Regions from separate parts of the Streptomyces sp. NPDC057616 genome, predicted to be linked through region 1. Evidence: riboswitches for the same ligand, from Rfam matches in the RefSeq annotation. Region 1 holds a riboswitch; each other region holds the start of a gene.
The links. A riboswitch is a leader RNA that binds a small molecule or an ion and turns the genes downstream of it on or off. The one in region 1 is predicted to bind cyclic di-AMP.
Positions count from the first base shown of each region.

Region 2: another riboswitch for cyclic di-AMP. It lies ahead of ACFU97_RS40140 (M23 family metallopeptidase); the one in region 1 lies ahead of ACFU97_RS13785 (peptidoglycan DD-metalloendopeptidase family protein).
Region 3: another riboswitch for cyclic di-AMP. It lies ahead of ACFU97_RS34470 (transglycosylase SLT domain-containing protein); the one in region 1 lies ahead of ACFU97_RS13785 (peptidoglycan DD-metalloendopeptidase family protein).

Region 1 covers NZ_JBHVGU010000009.1:184,421-187,668, forward strand. Annotated here, with positions in the region: gene ACFU97_RS13780 (SGNH/GDSL hydrolase family protein) at 1-192, opposite strand, end outside; gene ACFU97_RS13785 (peptidoglycan DD-metalloendopeptidase family protein) at 462-1,397, opposite strand; cyclic di-AMP (ydaO/yuaA leader) riboswitch at 1,402-1,580, opposite strand; gene ACFU97_RS13790 (alpha-galactosidase) at 1,857-3,248, opposite strand, start outside.
Region 2 covers NZ_JBHVGU010000049.1:21,023-24,270, forward strand. Annotated here, with positions in the region: gene ACFU97_RS40135 (aldo/keto reductase) at 1-391, opposite strand, end outside; gene ACFU97_RS40140 (M23 family metallopeptidase) at 546-1,568, opposite strand; cyclic di-AMP (ydaO/yuaA leader) riboswitch at 1,580-1,737, opposite strand; tRNA gene ACFU97_RS40145 (tRNA-Met) at 2,046-2,119, opposite strand; gene ACFU97_RS40150 (dihydrofolate reductase family protein) at 2,169-3,248, opposite strand, start outside.
Region 3 covers NZ_JBHVGU010000034.1:98,751-101,998, reverse strand. Annotated here, with positions in the region: gene ACFU97_RS34475 (polyprenyl synthetase family protein) at 31-1,041, opposite strand; cyclic di-AMP (ydaO/yuaA leader) riboswitch at 1,739-1,944, shown strand; gene ACFU97_RS34470 (transglycosylase SLT domain-containing protein) at 1,949-2,431, shown strand; gene ACFU97_RS34465 (HAD family hydrolase) at 2,438-3,244, opposite strand.

The DNA of each region.
Region 1 (3,248 bases):
CTGGTCCGCCACGATCTGGTCGAGCAGCTTCCCGCGCACCGCCAGGTTCGTGTAGCCGAAGTCGCCCTCGGGTCGGCGGTCCGCAAGGAGCACCGCGAAACGGTCGGCCCAGCCGACGAACGCCCCGTCGGGGCCGGGGTCGCCGACGCCCTCGGTGAAGCTGTCCCCCACCGCAACGTACGACCCGATCACTGCTCTGCTGTCACTCTTCGAATCGTCTGCCACATCGACCGATGATCCACCTTCGAATGTGACCTACGCGACCGTAAGAAAGCGCCGGAAGGGGTTGACGAGCGGTGAGATAAGACACTTCTAAAGTATTGACCAAGGGCGGAATAACCGGCCGGCCCAGGCTGTTGCCGTCTCAACTGCCGTACCTGTGCGCGGACATACCGAAGGCCGGACCCGGGGATCGAGGTCCGGCCTTCGGCAGCGTGTCAGGCAGGTTGCTGCGGGGGGTGTCAGCCGACGGTGACGCCCTTCGAGCGGAGGTAGGAGACCGGGTCCACGTCGGAGCCGTAGTTCGGCGTGGTGCGGATCTCGAAGTGCAGGTGCGGGCCGGTCACGTTGCCGGTCGCGCCGGAGAGGCCGAGCTGCTGGCCCGCGGTCACGGCCTGGCCGGCCGAGACGGATATCTGGGACAGGTGGCCGTACTGCGCGTAGTGGCCGTCGGCCAGCTTGATGATGACCTGGTTGCCGTACGCGCCGCCCCAGCCGGCGGAGACGACCGTGCCCGTGCCGACCGCCTTGACGGTGGTGCCGGTCGGGACGACGAAGTCGACGCCGGTGTGGTAGCCGCTGGACCACATGCTGCCGGCCACCTTGTAGCCGGTGCCGATGGCGGAGCTGTTCACCGGGAGGGTGAAGCCGCTGCCGGTGGTCTCGGAGGCCTGCGTCGCGGTGGTCTTCTTCGCCGTCGACTTCTTGACGGCCGACTTCTTGACCGCCGGCTTCTTGGCGGAGGCCTTCGGGGCGGCCGAGGACTTGGTGGCGCTCGGCGCCGCCTTCTCGCCGAGCGTGAGCTTCAGGCCCGGGTGGATCAGCGACGGGTCGTCGCCGACGGCCTGGCGGTTGTCCGAGTAGATCTTCTTCCAGCCACCGGACACGTGCTGCTCGTCGGCGATCTTCGCGAGATAGTCGCCGGACCGCACCGAGTAGGTCCGAACGCCGTTGTGATGCGCGGCACTCTTCTTCTCGGTGGCCTTCTTCTCGGCACCCGGAAGGGACTGGACGGCCTTTTGCGAAACCGACTGGGAAACGGAGTCCGCGGTGGCGGCGTGGGCGCCGGTGGCACCCATGAGCGGCAGCGCGAGCGCGGCGCCACCGGTTCCGGCGACGGCGATGGTGCGGGTGAAGCGCAGGGACTTCGGACGGCGGTGCTTACCCTTCGCGGGCATGACGAATTCCTCTCCGGCGCCTACGAGGTGAGCTGTCGGGTGCGAGCTGGAGATGCCCGGCCGCGCGTTTGACGCGGCTTTACCCCAAGCCGTTCCGGAGACCGGAACAGGCGGTCAAACCTGTGGGTCCCCCGTTCCTGCCGTTCACGGGTGAGTTGTGCGGGCACCGGGCGGCGGCAGGATTGGGCGTCCGTCCGGATCGGTGGCGAACGTAAGCGACGAAGACGCAAAGGGACAAGTGACGGTTCCCCGGGAAAGCGTTTCCGTTGATCCTTAATGGGAAATAGTGGTGACCCTGTGTGGATTACGGGAGCGTCTTGCCGGTCGAATTCCCTTGTGAAGCACGTGAATTACGTGAACATGACGGACCACGGTCGGTCACGGATATGACGCTCCTCACGCGCCTTACCGCCAGGAGGCCTTATTCCGGAGCGAGTTCGGCCAATACGGACACATCGCTCAGATGCGGCGCAGTCGGAAGACGGCCGCGTCCAGATCGCCGCGCAGTCCGGTGCGCAGTCCGTGGTGCAGGAGGACGGCGCCCCTAAGGATTTCGCCCGTTTCGAGGCATTCGTACGCCGCTGTCGGGTCAAGGCCCTTGAGCCGCAACGCGGGCACGGGTTCACCGTGGCTCTGCGCCTGGAGCCAGGCCAGGACGACCGCGTCGTCCCCGCGCACGTACTGCACCGCACTCAGACCGCCCGCCGGCGGGCGAAGCCGATGGAGGTCGCCGTGCTGCACCAGGGGCCGGATCTCCTTGTAGAGGGCGACCCACTCCCCCGCCTCGGCCAGCTCCTCCTCGCTCCAGCGGGTCAGGTCGCCGCCGACTCCGAGCACGCCGGCCATGGAGCTGACGAACCGGAAGCGCAGCGAGCTGACGCGGCCGTTGAGCTGGGTGTTGGGGCTGTCGGTGACCCAGGCGGCCATCACGCGCGCGGGGTGGATCTGGCTGAAGCCGTGCTGGATGGCGAGCCGGTCCAGCGGGTCGGTGTTGTCGGAGGTCCACACCTGGTCCGTACGGCTCATGATCCCGAGGTCGATACGGCCGCCGCCGCCCGAGCAGGACTCGAAGGCGACACCGGGGTGGGCCGCGCGCAGCCGGTCCAACAGGGCGTACAGCGCGTGGACATGGTCGGTCCACAGCCGCTGCGGATACGGCTCGCCGGGCCAGCCCGCGTCGGTGAAGGCGCGGTTGAAGTCCCACTTCACGTAGTCGATCGGGGCGCTGGACAGCAGCGTGTCGAGCTGCTGCCACAGGTACTCCTGGACGTCTTCGCGGGCCAGGTTCAGTACGAGCTGATTGCGCAGTTCCGTCCGCTTTCGTCCCGGCTGGAACTGGACCCAGTCGGGGTGCTCGCGGTACAGGTCGCTGTCCGGGTTGACCATCTCGGGCTCGACCCAGATGCCGAACTGCATCCCGAGGGCGTGCACATACTCCGCGAGGGGTCCGAGCCCCTTCGGGAAGCGGTCCGGGTTGGGCGTCCAGTCGCCGAGCCCGGCCCGGTCACTGGTGCGCCTGCCGAACCAGCCGTCGTCGACGACGAACAGCTCGACGCCGATCGCGGCGGCCCGCCGGGCGAGCGCCGACTGCTGCTCCTCGGTGATGTCGAACTCCGTGGCCTCCCAGGAGTTGAACAGCACCGGGCGGTCCCGGTCCGCGTCCGGGATCACGTACGCGCGCTGGTAGGCGTGCCAGGCGCGGCTCGCGCCGCCGAAGCCGCCGTCGCTCCACAGGCCGGCGAAGACGGGTGTGGTGTACGACTCCCCCGCCGCCAGGCGCAGCAGCCCGGAGTCGTCGTGTCCGGCGCCGCCGGTGATCTGCACGCGCGCGTCCGGCAGCTGCGCCACCGC
Region 2 (3,248 bases), on a different contig from region 1:
GCTTGTCGAAGTGCGTGTAGTAGAGGTCGATGTGGTCGGTGCCCAGGCGGCGCAGGGAGGCGTCCGCGGCGGCCTTGATGTTGGCGGCCGTCAGGCCCGGGAACTCGGGGTGCTGGCTGACCTTGGTCGCGATGACCACGTCGTCGCGGTTGCCGCGCGCCCTGACCCACCGGCCGATGATCGTCTCCGACTCGCCGCCCTGGTTGCCGTCGATCCACGCCGAGTAGGAGTCGGCGGTGTCGAGGAAGTTGCCGCCGGCGGCCGCGTAGGCGTCGAGCACGGCGAAGGAAGCGGCCTCGTCGGCGGTCCAGCCGAAGACATTGCCGCCGAGGCAGAGCGGGAAGACCTCGAGGCCGGAGGAGCCGAGCTTGCGCAGAGAAGGAGACGTCATGCTGGACGTCAACGACGGCGCCGGAGCGGCCCATTCCGCCGGTGCCGCAAAGATCACGTAAACCGGGACGGGGTGCGCGGCGGACGCGCGCGCGTCCGCCGGCGGCCCTGACGTCGGGGGGAAGCCGCCAGGACCACCGGGGTCCCGGCGTGGATCAAGGGGTGAGGCCCTTGCCGCGCAGCCAGGTCATCGGGTCGATGCCCTCGGCCTGGCCGTTCGGGTGGACCTCGAGGTGCAGGTGCGGGCCGGTGACGTTGCCGGTGGCGCCGACGCGGCCGATGACCTCGCCCGTGCTGACCTTCTGGCCCACGCTCACACTGATCGACGACTGGTGGCAGAACCACAGCTCGGTGCCGTCGTCGAGGGTCACGATCGTGCGGTAGCCGTACGAGCCGGCCCAGCCGGCCTCGGTGACGGTGCCGCTGTGGACGGCCTTGATGGGCGTGCCCGTGGGGGCGGCGAAGTCGAGGCCCGTGTGGTAACCGGAGGACCACATGGAGCCGGGCTGCCCGAAGGTGCCGGTGATCGTGTACGACACGACCGGGAGCTTGTACTGCTTGGCCAGTTCGGCCAGGCGCGCGGCCTCGGCGGCCTTCTTGGCCTCCGCCTCGGCCTTCTCCTTGGCGGCGGCGGCCTTGGCCGCGGCCTCCTTCTCCGCCTTGGCGGCGGCGTCGTCGACCTGCTTGGCGAGGGCCGCCTCGGTGACGGACTGGGCCTTGCTGTCGACCTGGACCTGCTGGCTCTCGGCCTGCGCCATGATGCGGTCGCGCAGCGCCTGACCGGCGTCCCGGGCGCCCTGCTCGGTGTCCTCGGTGCTCACGCCGACGGTGCTGAGCGCGGTGGCCGAACCCTTGGGCGTCTCGGCGGAGCCGCCGAACATGTGGCCCACGGAGCCCAGGTCGGGCATGGAGATGGAGACCGGGGGCTTGCCGGTGTTGGCGCTGGCCATACCGCCCGCGCCGACGGCGGCTATGACGCCGACGCCGAGGACCGTGGAGCTGCGGGCGAGTCCGCCGCCGCGCTGCTTGGCGACACGGTGCCGGCCGCGGACCGGGGCGACGGAGTCCTCGGTGGGGTTCCACTCCTCCCACGGACCCTCGTCGGAGCGGGGGCCGGGGAAGCCGAAGGGCTCGGTGCTCGGCACGAACGGTGCCGGGGCAGGCGGGTTGGACGCCACGTGGGCGCGCTCCTTTCCTTCCTTCTCGCCTACCGGGTTAGCTGACGGGTTCGGAGCAGGAAGGTCTCCTACGCGCGTATACCGGTCGTGGCTCCACGACGGCATCCGCGCGATTCACCCCTGGGTGGTGGTTCCCCGGTTCCCTTGCGGGATTCGGCGCGTGCGCACGGAGCCGCCTCTTGTGACGGCTGGGACGACCGCGCTGCGTTATCGAACGTTAATAGACCCGGGGTGCCGATTCCAAGCTGTTCTGCTTGATCATTAATGCTTTTTGGCCTGGACGTACGGGCCAAGAGAGGCGAAAAACGGGCGAGTTGGCCTCGCCCCGGAAACCCCGCCCGTTCTGACGGTGTGTCAGTCGTTATGCGGAAAGCGGTCGGACGGTCACCGCAGGTGACGAGGGCCCGGTGACGGCCATGCGCGCCGGAAACACCCAGGGCCGGAATCCGTTTCCGGATTCCGGCCCTGGGCCTTGAGTAGCGGGGACAGGATTTGAACCTGCGACCTCTGGGTTATGAGCCCAGCGAGCTACCGAGCTGCTCCACCCCGCGTCGGTGTGACACCAGCATACGCCATCCGCGGGACCGCCGACGCCACGGCTCAGAAGCCCGGCAGATGACGGTTGGGCGCCTTGGCCTGCTCCTCGTGCTCCGCCAGTACGACGACCTCGACGCCCCGGGCCGCCAGCAGGCCGCTGCCGTCCGCGCCCGCGACGAAGGTGTCGGGCTCCCGCCAGGCCGTGACCACTCGCCGTACGCCCGCGTCGAGGATCAGCCGGGCGCACGGTTTAGGCCGGGAGGCACGCTGGGTGCAGGGCTCCAGGCTGCTGTAGACCGTGGCCGACGCGAGCCTCGGATCGGCCGGGTCGAGCTTGGCCAGGGCCGCCTCCTCGGCGTGCACGACGGGGTCGCCGCCCTCGCGTGAGTGGCCGCGGGCGAGCTCCGTGCCGTCGGCGGCGACGATCAGCGCGCCCACGCTGAAGGCCGTGCGGGAGGGCGGGCACAGGGCCGCCAGCTCGCAGGCGAGGGCCAGCCAGTGGTGGTCGGCGGCGGTGGGCAGCGGGCCGGCGCCGGGGGCGGTGGGCTCGTAGCGCATGAAGACGACGTCCTCGATGTGCCGCGTCTCCGTGAGGCGCAGGCGGCCGCCCTGGTAGGCGCCGGGGCCGAAGAGGCGGGGCGCGTCCGGGTCGCCCACGAAGAGCGGGGCGAGGACGAGCTGGAGTTCGTCGGCGAGGCCCTGCTGGAGCAGCTGGGTGTGGACGGTGCCGCCGCCCTCGACCATCAGGCGCCGTACGCCGCGCTCGTCGTGCAGATGCGCGAGGAGCGTGCGCCAGTCGAGGTCGGGGCCGAGCGCGACGACGTCGGCGGCGAGGCCCAGCGCGCGGGCCCGCTCGGCGCCCTTGTCGGTGGTGCACAGGAGCTTGTCGCCGCCGGTGTGCCAGAACCTGGCGCCGGGGTCCAGCTCGCCGGAACCGCTGACGGTGACCTTGAGGGGGTACTCCGGCCGCCCCGCCGCGATCCGCGCGGCCCGGCGCTCCGGGGAGTTCACCAGCAGCCGCGGATTGTCGGCGCGGATGGTGCCGGCGCCGATCAGGATCGCGTCGACCGACGCCCGCACCTCGTCCACGCGGTCGAAGTCGGCGGGGCTGGAGAGCAGGAGGCGGTCGGGGCCGGTGTCGTC
Region 3 (3,248 bases), on a different contig from region 1:
TGGACGGTGTCCTGCGCCGCCGGGGACGGCTCAGCCGGCCCGGTGCACCACCGCGTCGCACATCTCCATCAGCGCCAGCTTCGCGTCGCACTCCGTCAGCGGGGCCAGCGCGGCGCGGGCGTCCTCGGCATAGCGCACGGTGTCGCGGCGGGCCTGCTCCAGCGCGGGGTGCGCCCGCAGCCCGGCCAGCGCCTCCTCGAGGCGCGCGTCATCGCTCAGGTCGGAGTCCAGCAGCTCGCACAGGGCGATGTCCTCGGCCAGCCCCAGCCGCGCCGCCCGCTCCCGCAGCCGCAGCACGGGCAGGGTGGGGATGCCCTCGCGCAGGTCGGTCCCCGGTGTCTTGCCGGACTCGCGCGACTCGGACGCGATGTCCAGCACGTCGTCCGCCAGCTGGAAGGCGACGCCCAGCCGCTCGCCGTACTGCGTCAGCACGTCCACGACCGTCTCGTCGGCGCCCGACATCATCGCCCCGAAGCGGCAGGAGACGGCCACCAGCGAGCCGGTCTTGCCGCCCAGCACGTCCAGGTAGTGATCGACCGGGTCCCGCCCGTCCTGCGGCCCCGCCGTCTCCAGGATCTGCCCGGTGACCAGCCGCTCGAACGCCTCGGCCTGCACCCGGACCGCCTCGGGCCCGAGGTCGGCCAGGATGTGCGAGGCCCGCGCGAAGAGGAAGTCGCCGGTGAGGACCGCGACCGAGTTGCCCCAGCGGGCGTTGGCGCTGTCCACGCCGCGCCGCACGGCGGCCTCGTCCATCACGTCGTCGTGGTACAGCGTCGCCAGGTGGGTCAGCTCCACCACCACGGCCGAGGGCACGACACCCGGCGCGTACGGGTCGCCGAACTGCGCGGCGAGCATCACCAGCAAGGGGCGGAACCGCTTGCCACCCGCCCGCACCAGGTGCTGGGCGGCCTCCGTGATGAAGGGGACCTCACTCTTGGTGGCTTCGAGCAAACCCTCCTCGACAGCCGCCAATCCGGCCTGGACATCGGCTTCCAGAGCCTGGTCCCGCACGCTCAGCCCGAACGGCCCGACGACGGTCACGAGGGGTCTCCTGTCTGCTGGTGTCTACCTGCGGTTCACGCGGTTTGTCGATAGGTCGCTGCCATCACTCAAGTCAGCGTATCCGGTCACCTTTCGATCACCCATGCCGCCCACCCGTCCACCACGGGCGGTATCGGATCACGACCGCTATGTTTTTGATCGCCTCATATGAGTGGATATCTATCGACTTGTCTATCGGCGTGCCGGCCGGTCCGGCGGGAGGCGGCGGCCCGTGTCCCGTAGACGCTCGTGACATCACCCCTCCAGAGGACGGCCGCCATGGGAACGATCTGCACCACATGTGGGGTTCCGCCCCGGCGGACATGCAATCCTGCGACCGAAGATCACCGACCCTGATTCGTCCGTTTTTCGCCTTCAATGAGCGATCTGCCCCTAGGCCGAAAAGGGTCCCTGCCAACGGACTTGAGGCCGGCGTTCCTCACGGGCGGCTGTTTGAACATGAGTTGGCCCCATTGCCCGATTTGCCACTCTTGCGGATGCCAGTGAGTTGGGTCACGTCGACCCTCGGCCCGACGGTCCATCAGCTGCCTCCGTTCTTCCGTCGTCCGCATACGAGTTGAGGATTGGCAGCAGCAAAGGATCAAGTGCCCCATAAACCTCAGACCAAGGTCAATAGGCATGGTCTGTGAATCCGGCACTTGTTCCGGACATGTGCTCTCGCATACGTTCCCGGCCAGTCGGGCAGACGCCGAATCCTGCCGCAGCCCGGCCGACCCATCGACCAACTCACTCGCACGGCAGGAGCGGGGGACCCAGGTAAGTCGCCGGACCGGGCATTGCCCCGGACCGGCTCGGGGTGAAGCCGCGCCGCCGCAAGGCCGCGCGGCCGGGCCGCTCCCGCCCGAACCCGACAGCTCACCTCGCAGGCGCCGGAGAGGAATCCCCCATGTCCGCTGCCGCTCAGCACCGTCGTCCCAAGAACTCCCGCCTGGCCCGCAAGCTCGCCGTCCTCGGCACCGGTGCCGCCGTCCTCGCCCTGCCGGTCATCGGCGCCACCAGCGCCTCGGCGGCCACGCCGACGACGCTCACCGCGACCTCCATGGGCTACACCGACAACCTCGACGGCTGGATCCGGGCCTCCCTGCAGGTCATGGCGCAGCACGGCATCCCCGGCTCGTACGACGGCATCTACCGCAACATCATGCGCGAGTCCTCGGGCAACCCCGCCGCCATCAACAATTGGGACTCGAACGCGCTCGCCGGCACGCCCTCCAAGGGTCTGCTCCAGGTCATCGACCCGACCTTCCTCGCCTACCACGTGCCCGGCACGCTGATGAACCCGTACGACCCGGTCGCCAACATCACCGCCGCCTGCAAGTACGCGGCCGCGCGCTACGGGTCGATCGACAACGTCTACGGCGCCTACTAAAGGCTCCTACCACAGCAGTCGCTCGAGGACGACGGCGATGCCGTCGTCCTCGTTCGACAAGGTGACCTCGTCGGCCACCGCCTTGAGTTCCGGATGGGCGTTGGCCATGGCGACGCCGTGCGCCGCCCAGTCGAACATCGGGATGTCGTTGGGCATGTCGCCGAAGGCGATCGTCTCCAGCGACCCGAGCCCCAGGTGCGCGGCGGCCAGGGCGAGACCGGTCGCCTTGGTGATGCCGCATGGCTGGAGTTCGACGGTTCCGGGTCCCGACATGGTGACCGTGGCCAGTGAGCCCACCACCGAGCGCGCCGTCGCCGCCAACTCGTCGTCGGACAGGTCGGGATGGCGCAGCAGCACCTTGCTGATGGGCGCGCACCACAGGTCGTCGCGCCGGTCGACCCGTACGGCCGGCAGCGTGGGGTGCGGCATCAGGTAGCCGGGCTCGATCAGCGTGAGCCCGTCCACGCCGTCCTGGTCGACGGCCGCGTACACCTGTCCCACCTCCGCCTCGATCTTGCCGAGGGCCGTCTCCGCCAGCTCCCGGTCCAGCGTGACGGACCACAGCAGACGGTCCGCGCCGGCGTCGTACACCTGCGCGCCCTGTCCGCACACCGCGAGCCCCGTGCTGCCCAGGATGTCGAGGAGCGGCCGCACTCTGGGGGCCGGGCGGCCCGTCACGACCAGGTGCCGGGCGCCGGCCTCGGCCACCCGCGCGAGCGCGGCGAGGGACCGGTCGGACAGCGTGTCGTCGCCTCTCAGCAGCGTGCCGTCCAGGTCGGTGGCGATGAGTGCATATGCGGTGGGTGCGGCCATGATC